DNA from 3 places in the Fundicoccus sp. Sow4_F4 genome. Region 1 is predicted to be linked to each of the others. Evidence: predicted binding sites of a transcription regulator. Region 1 holds the regulator's gene; each other region holds the start of a gene.
What was found. The regulator NrdR, encoded in region 1, represses ribonucleotide reductase genes. The targets are predictions, from matches to a motif close to ACACNATATATNGTGT.
Positions count from the first base shown of each region.

Region 2: a site for NrdR is predicted at 4,622-4,637, ahead of nrdD (anaerobic ribonucleoside-triphosphate reductase). Genes of this name have one in related genera too.
Region 3: a site for NrdR is predicted at 1,028-1,043, ahead of nrdH (glutaredoxin-like protein NrdH). Genes of this name have one in related genera too.

Region 1 is NZ_JBQKLQ010000005.1:22,121-28,881, reverse strand. Features, by position in the region: gene polA (DNA polymerase I) at 78-2,744, shown strand; gene mutM (DNA-formamidopyrimidine glycosylase) at 2,871-3,716, shown strand; gene coaE (dephospho-CoA kinase) at 3,728-4,321, shown strand; gene nrdR (transcriptional regulator NrdR) at 4,420-4,986, shown strand; gene ACTQ5J_RS08375 (hypothetical protein) at 4,970-6,535, shown strand; gene dnaI (primosomal protein DnaI) at 6,507-6,761, shown strand, end outside.
Region 2 is NZ_JBQKLQ010000004.1:272,047-278,807, reverse strand. Features, by position in the region: gene ACTQ5J_RS08260 (MBL fold metallo-hydrolase) at 1-487, opposite strand, end outside; gene ACTQ5J_RS08255 (M42 family metallopeptidase) at 554-1,636, opposite strand; gene nrdG (anaerobic ribonucleoside-triphosphate reductase activating protein) at 1,825-2,397, opposite strand; gene nrdD (anaerobic ribonucleoside-triphosphate reductase) at 2,419-4,599, opposite strand; gene ACTQ5J_RS08240 (hypothetical protein) at 5,580-6,512, opposite strand; gene ACTQ5J_RS08235 (hypothetical protein) at 6,637-6,761, opposite strand, start outside.
Region 3 is NZ_JBQKLQ010000001.1:555,151-561,911, reverse strand. Features, by position in the region: gene ACTQ5J_RS02610 (helix-turn-helix domain-containing protein) at 1-51, shown strand, start outside; gene ACTQ5J_RS02605 (nucleoside deaminase) at 133-636, opposite strand; gene nrdH (glutaredoxin-like protein NrdH) at 740-967, opposite strand; gene ACTQ5J_RS02595 (ABC transporter ATP-binding protein) at 1,396-2,187, opposite strand; gene ACTQ5J_RS02590 (ABC transporter permease) at 2,187-3,089, opposite strand; gene ACTQ5J_RS02585 (ABC transporter substrate binding protein) at 3,095-4,087, opposite strand; gene ACTQ5J_RS02580 (Rqc2 family fibronectin-binding protein) at 4,538-6,244, shown strand; gene ACTQ5J_RS02575 (manganese-dependent inorganic pyrophosphatase) at 6,309-6,761, opposite strand, start outside.

The DNA.
Region 1 (6,761 bases):
ACAGGTCAACGATGGATAGTTCGAATATCTCGTTGGCCTTTTCGTGTCATCATGCTAAAAACGGAGGAGAATGTTTAATGACCAAGCGTAAAATAATGTTAATTGATGGAAGCAGCTTAGCTTTTAGAGCCTTTTATTCAATTTTGAATATTGAGAATTTTAAAAATAGAGCTGGCTTACATACGAACGCCTTATTCAGTTTCAATCGTATGTTAGATGATGTATTAAAAAGATTTGAACCGACGCATATTTTAGTAGCTTTTGATAGAAGTGAAATCACCTTTAGAACCGAAAAATACCAGGAATATAAAGGTGGCCGTCAAAAGACGCCAAGTGAATTTAAAGAACAAATGCCTTATTTTAGAGTATTACTCGATGCTTACGGCATCCGTCATTATGACATCTTGCGTTATGAAGCGGATGATGTCATTGGGACATTAGCCCATCAAGCAGCACCAGAAGATGAAGTTATTATCATTTCAGGAGATAAGGACTTAACTCAACTAGCGAGCGATAATACAACGGTATATATCACACGTAAAGGTGTCAGTGATTTGGAACCTTATACGCCAGATGTTATTCGTGAGAAATTTGATATTACACCTGAACAAATCATTGATATGAAAGGTTTAATGGGAGACAGTTCGGATAATTACCCTGGTATTACACGAATTGGTGAAAAAACAGCCCTTAAATTATTGCATCAATTTGGTTCAGTTGAGAATATGTACGAGAATTTAGATCAATTAAAACCTTCTAAAATGAAAGAAAACATTATCAATGACCGTGAACAAGCTTTCATGAGTAAGGATTTAGCAAGAATCTTACTTGAAACACCTATTGAGTTGACGATTGAGGACTTGACTTACAAGGGACGCAATGTTGACGATTTAATGGAATTTTATCGTCAAATGGAATTCAATGCGGCTTTGAAAGCACTTCAAGGTGAGATGACGGATACGACTATCTCACAAGAAGCCGCTGCCCAATTACCGCAATATGAAACATTACGTTTAGAAGAAATAAAAGCAGAGCATCTGCCTAAAAAAGCCGTCTTATACACTGAAATGCTAGAAGATAATTATCACTTCGGAAAAGTTGTTGGGGTCGCATGGTCTGATTTAGACACGCAAACACTTTATACTGCAACGGCTGAAGTAGCGTATGGTAGTGAACTATTCAAGGACTGGTTGGCATCGGCGGCTCACTCTAAGATAACTTTTGATAGTAAACGTGAACGTGTCATTGCTGCCATTAATGGCGCACAATTAGACGGGGTGACATTTGATACTTTAATCGCAACCTATTTAATTGATGTTCACAATGCTCAAGAGTTAACGGATATTGTGCGATTAGTCGATGTACCCAATATCGTTTTATACGATGAAGCTGTTTATGGAAAAGGGGCTAAAAAAGCAGTTCCGGAAGACCTAACAGTATTAGATCAACACTTAGCTAATAAAGTCATTACGATGGGTGAACTTGAAGCACCTTTAATTAAAAAACTGACTGATTTAGAAATGCTCGACTTATTCCATGAAATTGAAATGCCATTAGCACTCATCTTAGCTGAAATGGAAGTCCGAGGCATTGCGGTAAACCGTGAAGTCTTAGAGGTACGTAATGAACAAATGATTACCTTACTTAAGGAAATGGAATTAAGTATTCATGAACATGCTGGAGAGGCTTTCAACGTTAATTCACCTAAACAGTTAGGAACGATTCTGTTCGAAAAACTGAATTTACCCGTCATTAAGAAAACAAAAACGGGTTACAGTACAGCTGCAGATGTCTTGGATAAACTATTAGGCAGTCATCCAATTATTGCGGAAATTCTGGAATATCGCACCTTATCTAAACTACAAGGCACTTATTTAGCAGGTTTACCGCCTTATATTAAAGAGGACGGGAAAATACATACACGGTTTGTCCAGACTTTAACTCAAACAGGTCGTTTGAGTAGTACGGATCCTAACTTGCAGAATATTCCGATTCGTTTGGAAGAAGGGCGTAAAATCCGTCAAGCTTTTGTGCCATCTAAAGCTGATTGGCAACTATTTGGCGCTGACTATTCGCAAATCGAATTGCGCGTTTTAGCTCACATCAGTCAAGACGAACATATGATGCAAGCTTTTAAAGACGGCGAAGATATCCATGCTGCGACAGCCCGTCGTGTCTTTGGTCTGCCAGAAGATGAGCCAGTCAATAGTGACTATCGCCGCCAAGCCAAAGCCGTTAACTTCGGAATAGTCTATGGTATCAGTGATTATGGCTTGTCTCAAAACTTGGGCATCTCACGTCCGGAAGCGAAAAGTTTTATCGATCGCTACTTCGAGCAATATCCAGGGATTGAGAAGTTTATGAAAGAAGTTGTTGACCAAGCCAAAGAAGATGGTTATGTCACAACGATGTTCAATCGTCGCCGTTATTTACCAGATATCCATTCAAGCAACTTCAATTTACGTTCGTTTGCGGAAAGAACGGCTATTAACTCGCCGATTCAAGGGACCGCCGCTGATATCTTGAAGATTGCGATGGTTCAGTTGCGTGAAGTGATTCTGAAGGAAAATTTACAAGCGCGTCTCTTATTACAGGTGCATGATGAGTTAATCTTAGAAGCACCAGCTGAAGAAATTAGCCGTCTAGAAGAAATTGTTCCTCAAGTCATGGAACATGCGGTAGACTTGTTAGTGCCATTAAAGGTGGACTACAATAGTGGCAAAGACTGGTTTGAATTGAAATAATTAAATCTTCCCACTATGAACATAGAACCGCTATCCATCTGCTCATTAATGATAGGGAGCTGTCAGTGTCTGTTTTATCATTAATTACCAGTTAATGACTAATCGTTTAGAAAGGATTTGACCAGATTGCCAGAATTACCAGAAGTTGAAACAGTTCGTAAAGGATTAGCGCAACTAGTGATCGGTAAAACGATTGAGAGAGTGCATGTTTCATGGCCAAGGATTATTCGAACAGATGAGTCGCTCGAACAGTGGCAACATGAATTAATTGGCCAAACAATCGAAGGAATTGGTCGTCGGGGCAAATATTTAGTCTTTCAATTGAGTGACTATCTGTTGATTTCTCACTTACGTATGGAAGGGAAATATTTATATTATCCTGACGAAAACAGTTTACAAACAGAAATGGCCAAACATACGCACGTTCGTTACTACTTTACGGATGGTAGCCAATTACATTATCATGATGTCAGAAAGTTTGGACGCATTGAGCGACTAAAAACGGCTGACTTGGACACATATTTTTTAGAGAAAAAATTAGGGCCAGAACCGGTCGCGGATGAATTTCTATTAGAAATATTCCAAAAGCAACTGAGACTAATTAAAAAGGCCATTAAACCGGCTTTGTTGGAACAGAAATTGGTGGTCGGTTTAGGCAATATCTATGTCGATGAAACCTTATTCAGGTCGCGAATTCATCCGGGAACAGCAGCAAATCGCTTGAGCGAAGAACAAGTCAGTCTGTTACATCAAACGATTATGGCTGTCTTAGATGAGGCGATTGAAGCGGGGGGTTCAACGATTCGCTCCTATAAAAACTCACTCGGGGAAGCAGGGAGTTTTCAGCAAATTTTAATGGTTTATGGACGCCAGGATGAACCTTGTGTAGTCTGTGGGACACTGATTCATAAAATTCAATTTGCGCAAAGGGGAACACATTTTTGTCCTCATTGTCAAGTTATTGTGCAATAAGGAGGGATTACGTGCGTGTGATAGGATTAACTGGTGGGATTGCTACAGGAAAGTCGACGGTTTCAAATTATTTACTTTCCTTAGGTGTTCCTGTCATTGATGCAGATTTAATCTCACGAGAAGTTGTCGAACCGGGAACTCCCGGTTTGGAAAAACTGGTTCAAACCTTTGGCGCAGAGTTACTGAACCCGCAAGGACAGTTGAATCGACCAGTCTTAGCCCAAAAACTATTTGATAATGAAGAAGTTCGCAAGCAAGTCAATCAACTATTGCATCCGATAATTTATGAGACAATGTTTGAGCGAGTAGCGCGGTACCATTCAAATGGTGAGACACTTGTCGTGTTAGATATCCCTTTATTGTTTGAAACAATTGCTACAGACCGTTTTGATTCGATTTGGTTAGTCTATATTCCAGAGAAGATTCAATTGGAGCGTTTAAAAAAAAGAGATCAACTATCACAAGAAGCAGCGCAAGCCAGAATGGCTTCTCAATTATCGATTGAAGAGAAAAAGAAGTTAGCTGATGTGATCATCAACAATTCGGGTAGTATCGAAGAAACAAGAGAACAAGTACAGATGTTATTAAAGTCTATCAATAATTAAACTAAATCGCTCAAGCATGTTGTTTTCTAGCGAGTATTAGTTTAATAATTTCTAAGCTATGATAAAATAAAGATAAAGATTGAAAGGAGGCGATTGTATTGGAATGTCCGAAATGTAAGCATCAACAATCAAAAGTGATTGATTCAAGACCATATGATGATGGGACAGCCATTAGACGTCGACGAGAATGTTTAGAATGTGGCCACCGTTTTAATACTTATGAGCGTGTTGAGAAATCCCCATTGCTAGTTGTTAAACGTGATGGGACACGTGAGGAATTTAATCGTAATAAATTACTTAGAGGCATCGTCCGTTCTGCAGAGAAACGACCGATTAGCCGTGAGCAAATGGAGACTTTAGCCTCTCAAGTAGAAAATGCGATCCGTGATGTAACGGATAAAGAAATTGAAACGAAACGCATTGGCGAATTTGTGATGCCTTTATTAATGGAATTAGACGAGGTTAGTTATATTCGTTTCGCCAGTGTCTACCGTGAGTTTCAATCACGTGATATGTTCTTGAAAGAGTTAGAAGCGATGAAAAAAGCTGGTATTAATAGCGATAATCATTCATTGTCTGAATCCCATGTGGTGTCAGACCAATCAACAGAATCGCCGACCGATTCTGATAGATTGGAGAATGAGGCGAATGAGTCAGAAGATTAACCCACTACAACCTTTTTTAGTGAAACACCAATATAGTCTGGCACCTTTACAGATGCAAAGTTTAATGCAACTGTATCAGCCCATTGTCGGGTCATCAGCAATTAGCTTGTATTTAACCTTAATGAATCAACCCTTAGAAACAGCTAATCAAAGCCAAAGGATACTACATGCACAATTAATCCAAATTATGAATGTCGGTATCAAAGCGTGTGATGAGGGACGTCAACGGCTAGAAGCAGCAGGCTTATTAAGAACTTACCGCGACCGCACATCGCATACTGATTGGCGCTATCAAACCTTGTTGTATGAATTACAGCAACCACTTGATGTCAAGCAATTCCTTAGAAACCCACTCTTGAGTACGACCCTTTATAAGCAAATTGGAGACCAAAATTACTATCAATTACTTAGAATGTGGCAAGTTGAACCAATTGACGAAGACCAATATACGGAAATCACCGCTAATTTTGAAGATGTTTTCTATTATATTAATCGTGATGCAGATGAGGAAATTCAAGAGTCTGTTCAAGGGCGTCAATTTAAACAACAAAGCGCTGAAACAGAAGTATCTGCAACTCAAGAACATTTTGAATATGCGAAATTCTTACGTTATATTATGGCGGAAGGCGTTGAACATACTCAGTTGACTCAAGCTTTAAAGGAACAAGTCTTAAGCACGAGTCAAGTTTATGAATTGAATGAAGTCCAGATGACTCAAATCGTCTTATTGGCAATTAATGATGTGACGGACCAGATACAGTTGGATAAATTAAAAGACATTGCGGACAAGAAAACGTTCTTTGCGCAAAAACGTCAAGAAACAGCCTTTGCTCCAACGACAAATGCACAGAAAACGGTGTCATCTAATGATGAACAGGTACGTACTAACCAGACATTCCCTTATGAATATACGCAATCAGAACTTAAAGTGCGCCATGCGAATCTTAAAGAGACTTTCAAGCAGTTTTCGGATCAAGATATTCATATGATTGTTCTATGTGAACAAATGCCAAATGATACATTTTTAGAAAGAACTAAGCAAGCCAAAAATGGCTTCGCAACTGATAGTGAACAGTTCTATGTCCGAGATTTAGCAACTAAAACGACCTTAGCACCAGAAATTATTAACTTTTTAGTTTATTATCTTTTGGTTATTGAACGAAAAGACAGTGTCTATAAAGGCGATTTACAAAGAACTGCAAGTGAATGGCAACAACATAACATTCAGTCGACTGGTCATGCCTTAGAGTTTATACGTAATAAAGCCCAAATTCAAGAAACAAGACAAGCAAAAAATGCTAAGACTCAACCTTCAGGTGGTTATAATCGGAAATACCGTCGTCAAGAAGTGATTCCAGATTGGATGAAACAACAAGACCAACAGGTAGCGCAACAAGCGCAAACGTCAACGACACCTGCAACTAGTCAACCTCAAGCAGCTGCAACGACTGAGAACGAACAAGCCATTCGCGCGAGATTAAACAAATTATTCGGAGAGGATGTGAAGGGGAATGCAATCGATGCGTCACATGATGGAAAAGTACCTTAATCGACCGGAACATCAAGAAAGTTTTCGTAAAACTGTCAAAGAGATTCTGGAATTTGATGCTGTTCAAGACTTTGTGGATCAACACCAAAATGAATTATCCCAAGAAATGATTAGTAATAGTTTATCGAAATTAAATGAGTTTGTGATCGAAATGAAAGCTCAACGCCGTGGAGAACCTGGACAGAATCCCGGTTTTACACCTCAGTTATTTATTAATTCAAGCTAC
Region 2 (6,761 bases), on a different contig from region 1:
CTTCTAACCAACCACTATCTGCCGTATAGACAATGACTTTACCCGTTTCTCTTTCTAATATTCTCATCGCATAACATTCCAAGGGATGAACCGTCTTAATGAAAGTGAAATCAAAGGGTCCTAATTTCAAGACACCATTTGGTTGATAAGGTTTCGCTAAACTTGAGCCATCATCAACTAATAATGGGGCAAATGTTGACTCCGGGAAATGATAAATGGGAATAGGTGTCGTTTGAGGGGCGGGTTTTTTCAATAAAAATAAATGTTGAAAAATCCCGACGTCTGCCACATGATCCGGATGATCATGTGAAAGCACAACTGCGTCTAGGCTATTAACATCGAGGTATTTTTCAATTGCTAAAGCAGAGCCGCTTCCGGCGTCTAATAAGACGTGATAATCTCCTTCGCTCGAGCTGAGCAAATAAGAAGACGTCCCATTTTCTCCTAATGGGTAACCACCGGCACAACCGATTATTCGTAGTTTCATTCAATTAGCTCCTTTTGAAATGTTCGTCTAATCTGACGTATGACTTGATGTATCAGAGACGGCTGTTTAAACATTCTCACGAATTTGCTTTAATGCCTGCTTGTTCATTTTACGAACAATCGCATTCACTAATTTCACAGTGTTTTTAAAGTCATCTTCATGAATAACAGAGGTATGTGAATGTAAGTAACGCACAGGCACCGTAATCGCAATTGATGGAATACCGCTTAACGCTTGATGTTGTGCTCCAGCATCTGTTCCACCGCCAGGAATGAATGTATATTGGAATGGAATGCCTTCTGCTTCAGCCACATCTACCACAAATTCACGAAAACCTTTGTGACCAATCATTGACGCATCATAAACAATCACTTGTGGGCCTTTACCTAAAACCGAGTCAGCTTCTTTAGCTGTCATCCCTGGTGTATCACCTGCCGTACCTGTATCTAATGCAATGGTTAGATCTGGTTCGATTAAATAAGTCGCCCCTTTAGCGCCACGTAGACCAACTTCTTCTTGAACGTTTGCGCCTGAATAAAGTACCGTCTCATGACCATTAATTGCTGCTTCTTTTAAAACTTCTAAAGCGACAGCCACACCAATACGGTTGTCCCATGCTTTAGATAATAAGAAGGGGGTCTCGTTTAAACGAGTGTATTCAATATAAGGGGTAATCATATCCCCAGGACGAATGCCCCAGCTTTCAACTTCTTCTTTTGAGCTTGCTCCTAAGTCGATGAAAACATCTTTGATATCAATTGGTTTTTGACGCGCTTCTGCTGTTAGAACGTGCGGTGGTTTTGAACCTGTAATCCCACGGAATTCTTTTCCTTCGCGAGTAGTTAGTGTGACTTGTTGCGCGAGTACTACTTGACTCCACCAACCACCAATGGTTACGAAATGTATAAAACCTTTGTCTGTGATTTGGCTGACCATAAAACCAACTTCATCCATATGGGCCGCTAACATTAAGCGTGGACCGTCCGCATTTCCTGTATGCTTTGCAAAGATACCTCCTAAACCATCTTGAACAAATTCTTGCGCATGGTCGCTTGCTTCTTTTTTGAATAGTGCTCTTACTTTACCTTCGTTACCAGCGATACCGTTAACTTCAGTTAGTTCTTTTAATAATGTCTCGTTAATTTCCATTAAAAATACTCCTCACATTGATACAGTTTTAAATCATTTATTAAGACAGACTAAATAGATTGAGTCTGAATCTTTCATAGTACCAATATAACAGTTCAATTCGCATAATTCAATTTACAAAAACGTGTCTGAAGTGATTTCAGCGTTTGGATATTAGTCATTTTCTGTCTAAAAGAATTCACTAACGTTTATTTATAGGTTTCGCCTGAGCTTTGGCGCCATAAGATGACTTCATCCCGCCAAAGGCTACTTTTAACATCAATAATTCTCTGATTTGAACTTCCTCGAAATTGTAAGCTTAAATCCTTCTTACTTAATTCAAACCGCCCATCGACTAACACATCAATTAAACTGAGCAATTCCAGCTTATCTGGTGATTCTTGCATCATCTCTTCCCAATAATAACCCGTCCAAGACCAAATATCTTTACTGTTTCCAAATTCCTGACGAATCGCTCGACATAAAGGAATAAGTATTTGAGTATTCAAAAAAGGTTCGCCCCCCAACAGTGTCAAGCCTTGACAATAAGGTGCTGCCAAATCTTTTAGTATTTGCTGTTCTAAAGCTTCAGTATAGACCGTGCCGTAGTTAAAATTTTGCGCTACTCGGTTATAACACCCTTCACATGCAAATAAACAGCCACTGACATAGAGACTACATCTCACACCTTCTCCGTCTACAAAATTATAAGGCTTATAGTCCGCTATTTTACCTTGACTCCACTCTTGGGCTAACCATTCTTGCGCCCTAGGATGCCTCATGTCTGTCTCTCCTTTTTTTGACTAAATATGTTTCTTGCGAGCACTAATTTCTTTATGACGTCCATGGACCATAGGTCTTTGTTGAGGATTGCCTAAATAACCACAGGTCCTTTTAACAACATCGCATGTTGCTGGATTGCGATTGCCACACTGCGGACATTGGAAGCCTCGAGCTGTTGCTTCAAAATCACCATCATAGTCACATTCATAACAATGGTCAATTGGCGTATTCGTTCCTAAGTAACCAATTCGATCATAAGCATAGTCCCAAACGGCTTCTAAGGCCTTAGGATTTTGTCGCATATTTGGATACTCACAGTAGTGAATGAAGCCACCACTACAATATTGAGGATAGTCTTTTTCAAAAGATATTTTCTCAAAGGGTGTGGGAGTCTTGCGAACATCATAATGGAAGGAATTCGTATAATACTCTTTATCTGTAATGTCCTCTACCACACCAAATAACTCTCGGTCCATTTGGCAAAATCGATCAGTTAAACTTTCTGATGGCGTACTGTACACGCTAAAATGATAGCCATGTCGTTCACTTAAGACATCAACTTTTGCTTTTAACGTCTTCAAAATATCAATCGTAAAGTTTTTGGCAATCGAATTTTCTTCCCAAGCTGCTCCATAGAAACAAGTGGCGACTTCATACAAGCCAATATAACCCAAAGATACCGTTGCTCGTTTATTCTTAAACAGGTCATCCACCGCTTGATTTGGCTTAAGCCTCTCTCCAAACGCTCCATGCATATATAAGATAGGTGCATTTTCTGGCTTTGCTTCCTTCACCCGGTTCACACGGTAAACTAAGGCATCCTCTACAATTTCAAGACGTTCATTTAATAGTTGCCAAAATGTTTCTTGATTACCATTAGCCTCTAAGGCCAGTCTAGGTAAATTCAAGGTCACCACTCCGAGGTTCATACGCCCATCATTAACTTCTTGCCCATCTTCATTTCGCCAGCCTTGTAAAAAAGAACGACAGCCCATCGGCACTTTAAAACTTCCCGTCAATTCAACAATTTTATCGTACATTAAAACATCCGGGTACATTCTTTTGGTTGCACACTCAATCGCTAATTGTTTGATGTCGTAATTGGGATCAACTTGCTGCAAATTCACACCACGTTTTATAGTAAAAACCAATTTGGGAAAAATAGCTGTTCTGTTCTCTGTCCCTAATCCTGTAATTCTAACTCTTAAAATTGCTTTTTGAATTTCGCGTTCAATCCAATTTGTTCCTAACCCAAAGCCCAATGTTGTAAAAGGCGTTTGTCCTTGAGAGGTATACAAAGTATTAATTTCATATTCTAAACTTTGCATTGCGTCATAGATATCTTTCTTCGTTCGCTCTACTGCATAGGCCATTTGTTTTTTTGAATCTTCCATCCAGTGACTTGCTATTTCCAAGTGCTTTTGTAAATTAAGTTCTGCATAAGGGGCTAACACTTCATCCACTCGATTCGCACTAGTGCCGCCATATTGGCTACTTGCAACATTGGCAATAATTTGTGCCATTTGCGCTGCGGCCGTTTGAATTGATTTAGGCGATTCAACCTCGGCATTGCCTATTTTGAATCCCTTTTCGAACATTGATTTGAAATCAATTAAACTACAATTGCTCATTGGCGCATAAGGATGATAGTCTAAATCATGATAATGTAGTTGACCTTTTTGGTGTGCATTGGCTACATGTGGTGGTAGCATAGTCAGTCCTATAGATTTTGCGACTATTCCGGCTGTTAAATCTCTTTGAGTATTGAACACGCGACTATCCTTATTCGCATTTTCGTTCACAACCTTTTGTTCATTCGCTTGAAGCGCTTGAATGCGAACATTTATATTGGAAGCTTCTGCTCTTTCTAAGTCACGTTCTGTACGATAACGAATATAGGCCTTGGCTACCTCAATGAGTCCACTTTCTAATAAGTGATGTTCAACAATGCTTTGAATTTCATAAATTTTTATATCCCTTGTATAACGGCTAGCGATATCTTGTTGGATTTGTTTCGTCATTGCGGTCAAAAGCTCTTCATGTTCTTCTGTCACTGTTGAATAAACCTCAACCACTGCATTCATCATCGCTCGCTTTATTTTATCTTGATTAAATAGCACACGACGCCCATCTCTTTTGATCACCTGAATACTTAGTTCTTGCGAAATACTCGCTTTATTCTCTTTAATTAAACTTGACATTGAGTCATCCACCTTTCTCACAACACAACATATGGTGTCATGACACCTTTATGTTAGCATACATATTGTGTTTTAAACAGAGTTTTTCTCAAGCTATTCTAAAGTATCATTCAATAATTTTATAATGACAGCTTTGAATAATTGCGTCAGCGTCTTTATGAGCAAACTTTAAATTGATATTTTTTATAAAGTGTTTATTCTGAATATATTACACAGCAGTAAATTTTAGAACGATAATTTCCCTACCAAGCCTCTCGACAGAATAGCTCTTTGAGCAGTTCGCTGTCGGAATTTGTATTGACTATCGATAGCCAATTTGTTTGTTCTGGAAGATCCACTGCTTGTTTAAAATTCGAACCCGTTCTTATGTGCTAATTACGAGGTTTGGGAAAAGATGAAAGGGTCAGTCACTACGTTTTTAACGGTTATTTAAGACTATCAGCTGGCTTTAATCGGGGCTGTGTCGTGACGAAGGACACCATTTTCTTTTAAGATTTTATATTGAAGGAATATCTTTGACTAGACTCTGGTGCACGAGTCGTGTGATGACACGCCGTTTAAGGTGGTGGAAAGCACGTGTCATGTGGTGACACGCCGTTAAAGGTAGTGGAAAGCACGTGTCGTATAGGTGACACGGCGACTTTGGATAATTAAGCTTAATTTAGCAGTTATTTCTGCCTGAAATGTTATAAAACTACTCAGGATACGAAGAATAATAGTATAAGAGCACGTGTCATGTGGTGACACGCCGTTAAAGGTGGTGGAAAGAACGTGTCGTATAGGTGACACGGCGACTTTGCCTTGTATTGCTTGTAGACTCTAAACTCCTTTGTGATGCTCGGATTTCTTATAATTTTAGTCCCAACCATGACAAGTAATCTGAAGCATGATAAATCAAACTTCCGTCCATTAATCCTTATAATATAAAAAAAGCGACTCACATGACGTGAGCCGCTTTTATGAATTTAAATGCTGTAAAATTACTCAGCACTTTCCTCTTCAGTTGTTTCCTCTTCAGTTGTTTCTTCTTCAGTTGTTTCTTCAGTTGTTTCTTCTTCAGCTGGTACTTCATCGCTTGTTTCTTCAGTTGTTTCTTCTTCAGCTGGTGCTTCTTCTTCCGAGAAGCCAAAGAAGTTACTGAATAAGTTTAACATGGTTGTTTGAGGACTTTCGATTGCTTCCTCAATACCTAATGGGTAGCTGTCATAAACAGCGTCTTCAGAAATAATCATGTAGTCACCAAAGATTTCATCTTCACCACTGATTGTTGGTAAGAAGACCATGTGGTAAGTCACACCTTCGTAAACCATTTCAGACAATCCCATGATACGTGTTTGTCTATCCGCAACGGTTTGAACATTTACTTGATCAGCAATCCATGTTTCAATTTCATCTTCAGCTAAAACATCTTCTGGATAGATTTCCATATCTAATGTCGCGATACCAATATACATTAAGGTGTCATTGCTAAAGTATAAGATTAACTCTGAGGCCTTGTTTTCGCCTGTCGCCTCACTTACTTCATCAATCTCAAATGTATAACTTAAATACTTTTCAGTTTCACTTAATTCAAACTCTTCCCCTTCAACGCTTGTTTCAAAACTGTCGACTACTTCTTGGTAAGAAGTGCCGTTCACATCACCAACAGCGACATCTTGAACTGTAAATTGGCTTAAAGCTTGTTGGTAAGCATCATATGCATCTAATAAAGCTAAGTTTTCTGCCGAGGCTTCTGTTAATACGCCTGCTAAGGGATGCCCAGCTTCTGCTTGTGCATCTTCCGTCGTTTCTTCGGAAACCTCTTCCGTCGTCTCCTCTGCATCTTGTGCCCAAACTGAAGCAACTGGTAAAGCGACAAGTGCCATATTGGTTGCTAATGCAGTCACTACTAATTTTTTCAATGTCTTTTTCATAAATGATTCTCCTTTAAATTAAGCTTTTTATGCCTCTATGTCTAACTTACTAATTCAATTATAAAGGACAATTGTGGATAGTTACACCAAAACGATTGAATGAAAATAATAGACAAGTTTGTGATTACGATGATAACACTAATTCAAAGCCTGTTTTTTCATAAAAAAGCCCCTGCATTTCTGCTACTTTTTTCTCACACATGTAAGGTAATTTGGCTAATAACCACCAATCGAACAGTTCCAATTCTT
Region 3 (6,761 bases), on a different contig from region 1:
CGAGAATTTGGTATGAGTCCTTCTAGTTATGCAAAATCAATAATTAAATAATAATGAACAGCTGCCTACTCCTTAAAAATTGGAGTAAGCAGCTGTTTTTCTACTATGGTTACACTTTAGATATTTAATTAATCATGTATTTTTTCTTTGAAAATTTTCAATATGCATCTGTTTAACTTCTTCAATTAAACTTTCCGCTGGACCGTCGACTTCAACATGACGAATGATTGCTTGAATAGGTAACGGTTCAATCGGAGACTCTGGCCAATCAAAGGCATAACTCCATTCATTCAATTGTTGAGATGAACAAGCATAAACAATACGGCCCAAGCCTACCCATCCATGAGCAGCGGCACACATTGGACAGTGTTCACCGGACGTATATACAGTTGCAAGCTTACGATTTTCTGGTGTCATATTTTTAGCTGCCCATCGAGAAATTTCAAATTCTGGGTGACGCGTATGATCTCCGCCAGAAACATGATTATAATCCTCAAACAATACAAGGCCTTCGTGAGAAACAAGAAGCGAACCAAATGGTTCATCTCCTTCTTTTAAAGCTTGTCTAGCAAGGGCCACAGCACGTTTAAGGTAAGCTAAATCTTTTTCACTAATCAACATTATCCCTACTTTCACATATATATGCCTACCCATAGTATAACCAAAATGAATTCTTACCTAAAAAACACTCTATCAAGTCAATTGATAGAGCGATGTAATCATTTTAATGAGTCTATGACTATGCTAAAACTTCTAGTAAATCAGGTCTAAAACCAAAGAATGGCGTTTCACCTTCAATAACAACAACTGGTAAGCTTTTAAAACCGAAATCTTCTACAGTTTTTAAAGCTTGTTCATTTTCATAAACATCATAAGCAGTGTATCTGATGGATTTTTCATCAAGATACTTTTTAGTAAATGAACATTGCATACAATTAGGTTTTGAATAAACAATAATTTTTTTCATAATAGTCACTCTTTCTTTTTATCAAAGTAACTCTATCATACTCAATTACAAGGTAATAAACAACTATATGTTGTGTTGTTTATTAATCATAACACCGAATATTGTATTTTAGATAAGTTGTTACTGTATTGTAAGACGCAATCAAATTCACTTAGTTCCTGGATTAATTACTATAATATATCAATAGAGCTTATTAGTTTTTGGATTCTAAAAGGATAAACTGGCTAGTGATGTCCTAAAGTACTCTGATAGACAACTAAGTTTGACTGTTTCGCGTAACACTTAGCAAAACTGTCTAAGTTAGTGTTAGGTTTTTCTAAACTAATGTCAAAAAAACGGTAAAGGCTACTCTGCCAAAATTTATATCTGAAAAATCTAGCCGATAATCCAACTGCTTCTAATCCGACTTGTTAACTTACAGTTCGTGCCTAAACGATTTCCACACCATTAACAAAACCAGATAAGCGTTCGATCGTGCTAAATAAGTCAGCCGCGGTCAATTGAGAAATATCCTCTTTAGAAAAAATCTTACTAATCTGTCCTTGATGCATTACAATTATACGATCACTATAGGTAAGTGCATCTTGTAAGTGATGAGTAATCATTAGCGTAGTTAAATTCAGTTGACGAACAATGTCTTGAGTCATCGCCATCACTTGCTTAGCCGTTCTAGGATCCAATGCAGCCGTATGTTCATCTAATAATAACAATTGTGGTTCTTGTAAGGTTGCCATTACTAAAGAAATTGTTTGGCGTTGTCCACCAGATAGATTTTCAATTGGAACATCTAATCTTTTTTCTAAATCCAGACGAAAAGGTTTAAGGTATTCAATCATTTCTTCATAATTTTTTTCGGTTAGAGAACGACCAAACAGTCGCTTCTCTCCTCTTTTACGAGCTAACATTAAATTTTCAAACACTGTCATTCTGGGAGCTGTCCCCATTCTTGGATCTTGAAAAACACGGCCGATTTTACGAGAAATGTCCATCGGTTTTAATTCAGAAATTTCATGATCGCCTAAAAATATTTGCCCTTCATCTATTTTTATTTGGCCAGATAGACAATTGAACAAAGTTGATTTACCAGCACCGTTAGTTCCAATGACGCCAATAACTTCCCCTTTTTCAATTTTTAAATTTACTTTATCTAGGCCGGAAACGAGATCTCCTTTTCCACGATTAAAACGTTTGGTTACATCGACTAATTCAATATGGGCCATTATGCTCGCCCTCCTTTATTTCCAATTGTATTTATTTTTGGAGACAACTTGGCCTTAACAGATGGGAAGGCTAAGAACATCGCTAAAACCGTCGCTGATATCAAACGGAAATCATTCGAATTAAAGCCTAATCGTAAAACGAACACTAAGATTAAACGATAGATAACTGCCCCAATAATGATTGAAACTAGACGCTTAGTTAAAGTCAGCTCGTTTTTAAGCAATACCTCTCCAATGACGATGGATGACATCGCAACAACTACGGTACCAGACCCCATTTGAATATCTGAAAACCCATTATCCTGCGCGACAAGAGCCCCACTAAGTGCGATTAAGCCGTTAGCAAACATTAAAGCCACTCGAATCATGTGTGGCGTATTAATCCCTAATGAATTCGCCATAATTTCGTTGTCTCCTGTAGCAATGACTGCTTGCCCAATATCTGTTTTAAAGAAAAAAACCATCATTAAGATACAAATAATCACAAATATAATACCAATAGCTAAGCGAGCATAAAGCACTGTATCAAATAGATTTCCTATTAAATCAAATACAGTCTCTGTTCCACGGAAACTTAAATTGGGATTTCCCATAATACGTAAATTAATCGAATATAAACCTGTTAGTGTAATAATACTTGCTAATAAAGCAGGTATTTCAAAATAAGTAGTTAGAAAGCCAGTAATTAAACCGGCGAGCATGCCGGCTGCAATTGCGGCTATTGTTGCTATAACAGGATGGATTCCATTCGTTGCCAAGGTAGCAGCCGTAGCTGCTCCCATGGTAAACGATGCTTCACTTGTTAAATCCGCAAAACGTAAAATTCTAAAACTAATATATAAGCCTAAACCCATGATACTCCATAATATCCCTTGAGCGACCGCACTAAAATAAATTGCCATATTAACTATTCCCCACCTAAATCTTCTAATGTACTTACTAAATCAACAGAAATTTCGACATTTAATCGTTCAGCTGTATCCGAATTATAAACTAATCTTAAGTTCTCAACAAAATGAATGGGAATATCTCCGATAGATGTACCGTTAAGGACTTGAATCGCAATTCTCGCAGCCTCAATCCCTAAATCAGCTTGGTTAATGGCTACCGCCGCTAAACCACCCTGTTCAACCATATTATCTACACTTGGATAAACGGCGATATCCATACGATCAGTGGCATCTAATAAAGTTTCAAATGCCGAAGCAATGGTATTATCAGAGCCTACATAAATTGCATCTACTTGTGAACTTAAGTTTTCAGCAACCATTTGCATATCAAGAGTTGTCGCGATTCCTTCAATAACCACCTCTAAGCCCATACCTTCAGCCACTTCTTTCGCCGATTCTATTTCTGCTTGAGCATTATCTTCACTTGATGTATAAATCATCCCAATTTTTTTAATGTCAGGATCAATTTGTAACATTAAATCAAAGTGTTTTTCTAAAGGAAAAGCATCACTCGTTCCAGTGATATTTTCGCCAGGTTTTTCTACGTTTTCAACTAAGCCAGCAGAAACTGGATCAGTCACTCCCGCCATAATAATTGGGATGTCGCTCGTTTGATTTTGGAAAGCTTGTGAGACTGGTGTCGTTACAGCGAAAATTAAATCAGGTTCCTGAGAGACCACTTGCTCAGCAATCGTCCCTAATAAATTGATATCTGCCTCAGCATTATGAAACTCAATCGTTAGGTTCTCTCCTTCGACATAATCATTGGCAGCCAATTCATCTTTAATCCCTTGAACGATTTGGTCTAAAGATGGGTGACTGACAAATTGTACAATCGCAATATCTAATGAATCTTCTGCGTGAGCTTTAACATTAAATTGAGTGAAACCAGAGACAAGAATTGAGGCTAATAAAGTGACTGCTACTATCATTTGTTTGAAATTTTTCATTTTTATACTCTCCTTTTATGTGAATACACTAAAAAACGCCGACCACATACTATGTGTGTCCGCGTTACGCAAAAAAACCACATAGTATGTTTAATAAACATCTACGTGGTAAACTGGATGATTCGCCACATAGATACAACTTCAGTACAAACTGGGCTGTATCCATGGAATATGTCCAAGTCTACAACCTTATCTATGCCAGCTTTGCCAGCTATTAAAAATAGTATTGTTGATATGTAACATATTCTTAGCTCCTCTCGATAATTTATATTTATCTTACGCTTCATTTCTAAAAGTGTCAAGAGTTTTTTAATTATTTTCACATCATTTTCTCACGAATCTTGGATTGAGCATCATTACGTATATATTTTAAATAAACATTCGTTTTTTTCTGTAAAAAATAGTAAAATGATAAAGTAGTCTATTAATTAGACACAAGGAGGTTTTAATATGTCTTTTGATGGTTTGTTTACCCACGGCCTAGTTGCTGAACTGAAAGAACAACTATTGAACGGAAGAGTTCATAAAATATATCAACCATTCGAACAAGAGTTACAATTTGTCATTCGTGCCAATAGAAAGAACCAACGTTTATCTGCTTCAATTCACCCTACTTATTATCGTCTTTTGTTAACAGAGGAACGCCCGAGTAATCCAAGTCATGCGCCAATGTTTTGTATGTTACTTAGAAAACATTTAGAAAATGCAAGTATATTAGACATTCGACAAATAGAAAATGATCGAATCATTGAATTTGAGCTAAGTGGTCGTGATGAACTAGGTGATTTACAAACTTATTTATTAATTTTTGAGTTAATGGGCCGCCACAGTAATATTATTTTAGTAAATACTAAAACACAAACGATTATCGATTGTATTAAGCATGTGTCACCTGCATTTAATAGTTATCGCTCACTTCAACCAGGTGCAGCTTACATTCGCCCACCAAAGAATCCTAATCAACAAAATATTCTCGAAATGAATTCTGCTGACTTGAGTGAATGGGTAGAGACTCATGCCGAGGAGTTGACCACTGGTCAAGGCCACCGTGTGATTCAAGGCTTAAGCAAGATGGTTGCTGAAACAATCCAAGATTTAATTGTTAATGAAAGTCACACACCACTTGCTGCTATTCACTTTATTCTTGAACAGTTAAAAGCCCCAAAGCCTACCCTTTTTGAAAGTAAAGAGAATTTAAAATTCTATGCTTTTGATTTACCAAATTTACAGGGGAAACGTCAATCGGTGTCTTTATTGTCAGATTTACTAGAGTTATTCTTCCAACAGAAGGTCCATTTGGATCGAGTGAAACAATTATCTGGTGATATGATCCAAAAAATAAAACACATCATTGATCGAAACAATAGTAAATTAACAAAACTTGCAAAAGAAAGAGCTATTGCTGGAGCGGCAGATAATTATCGTATAAAAGGTGAGTTACTAAACGCTTACGCATATCAACTTCAAAAAGGAATAAGTGAAGCACACTTAGAAAATTATTATGATGAAAACCAATTGTTGACGGTTGAATTGGACCCTAGGAAAACACCTATCGAAAATAGCCAGCAATATTTTAAGAAATATACTAAATACCGTGATTCGCTAAAATATATTGATCAACAAGAAACACTGGCTTTAGAAGAGAATGATTATCTAGAGGGAGTCCTTGTTCAATTATCTCAGGCAGATTTAGAAGACATTGAAATGATCAAACAAGAACTAACAGATGAAGGTTATGTCAGTCAAAGAAAAGGTTCAGTGAAAAAACGGGCTAAATCAAAATCTAAACCGCGACGTTATCGCTCAAGTGATGGTATCATCATCTATGTTGGGCGTAATAATCAACAAAACGATGAATTAAGCCTGCGTAAGGCAGCTAAAAATCACTGGTGGTTCCATACTAAGGATATTCCTGGAGCCCATGTCATCGTGGAGTCTGATAAGCCTAGTGAGCAGACAATGCAGGAAGCTGCTGAAATTGCCGCCTATTTTTCAAAATTTCAACAGTCTGCCAATGTGCCAGTAGATACCGTTCAAGTGAAACAACTACATAAACCTAATGGGGCAAAACCTGGTTTTGTAATTTATGAAGGACAACAAACCCTCTATGTAACCCCAGTAGAAAGCAAAATTTCAGCAATGGCTATCGAAGATTAACCATTAAATGAAAAGCTTGTTTTTAATGGGTAAATAAAGCAAAAAAAAACGGAGTTAGCAATGGCTAGACTCCGTTTTTTATGCTTTTAACTGTAAAACTATCTGTTAATTGAGGGACAACTTGTTTCTTACGAGAAACTACTCCCGGTAAATTCAGTTGGCTTTCAACAACAGGCGTTTTAAACGCTTTTTCAACTGCTGTGAAGTCGTTCCCGACTACAAAACCGATTGAATTGCTTTCAAGAATATCTGTCACAATTAAAACAGATAAATCTAAAGTGCTCGCTGCATCAAATTCTGCTTTCATTTGCTCTAATAAAGCGTCTTTACGTGATAATACATCTGAGAAATCTACAACGTTCACTTGACCAATACGCACTTGTTTACCATTCATATCAAAGTTTTTGGCGTCTGAATTTAATAATTCTGTCTCAGATTTACTATCTAAATTAGTTCCAGATTTTAATAAGTCCATGCCATATACCTCTAAGTTGACATCAGCGATTTTTGCTAATTC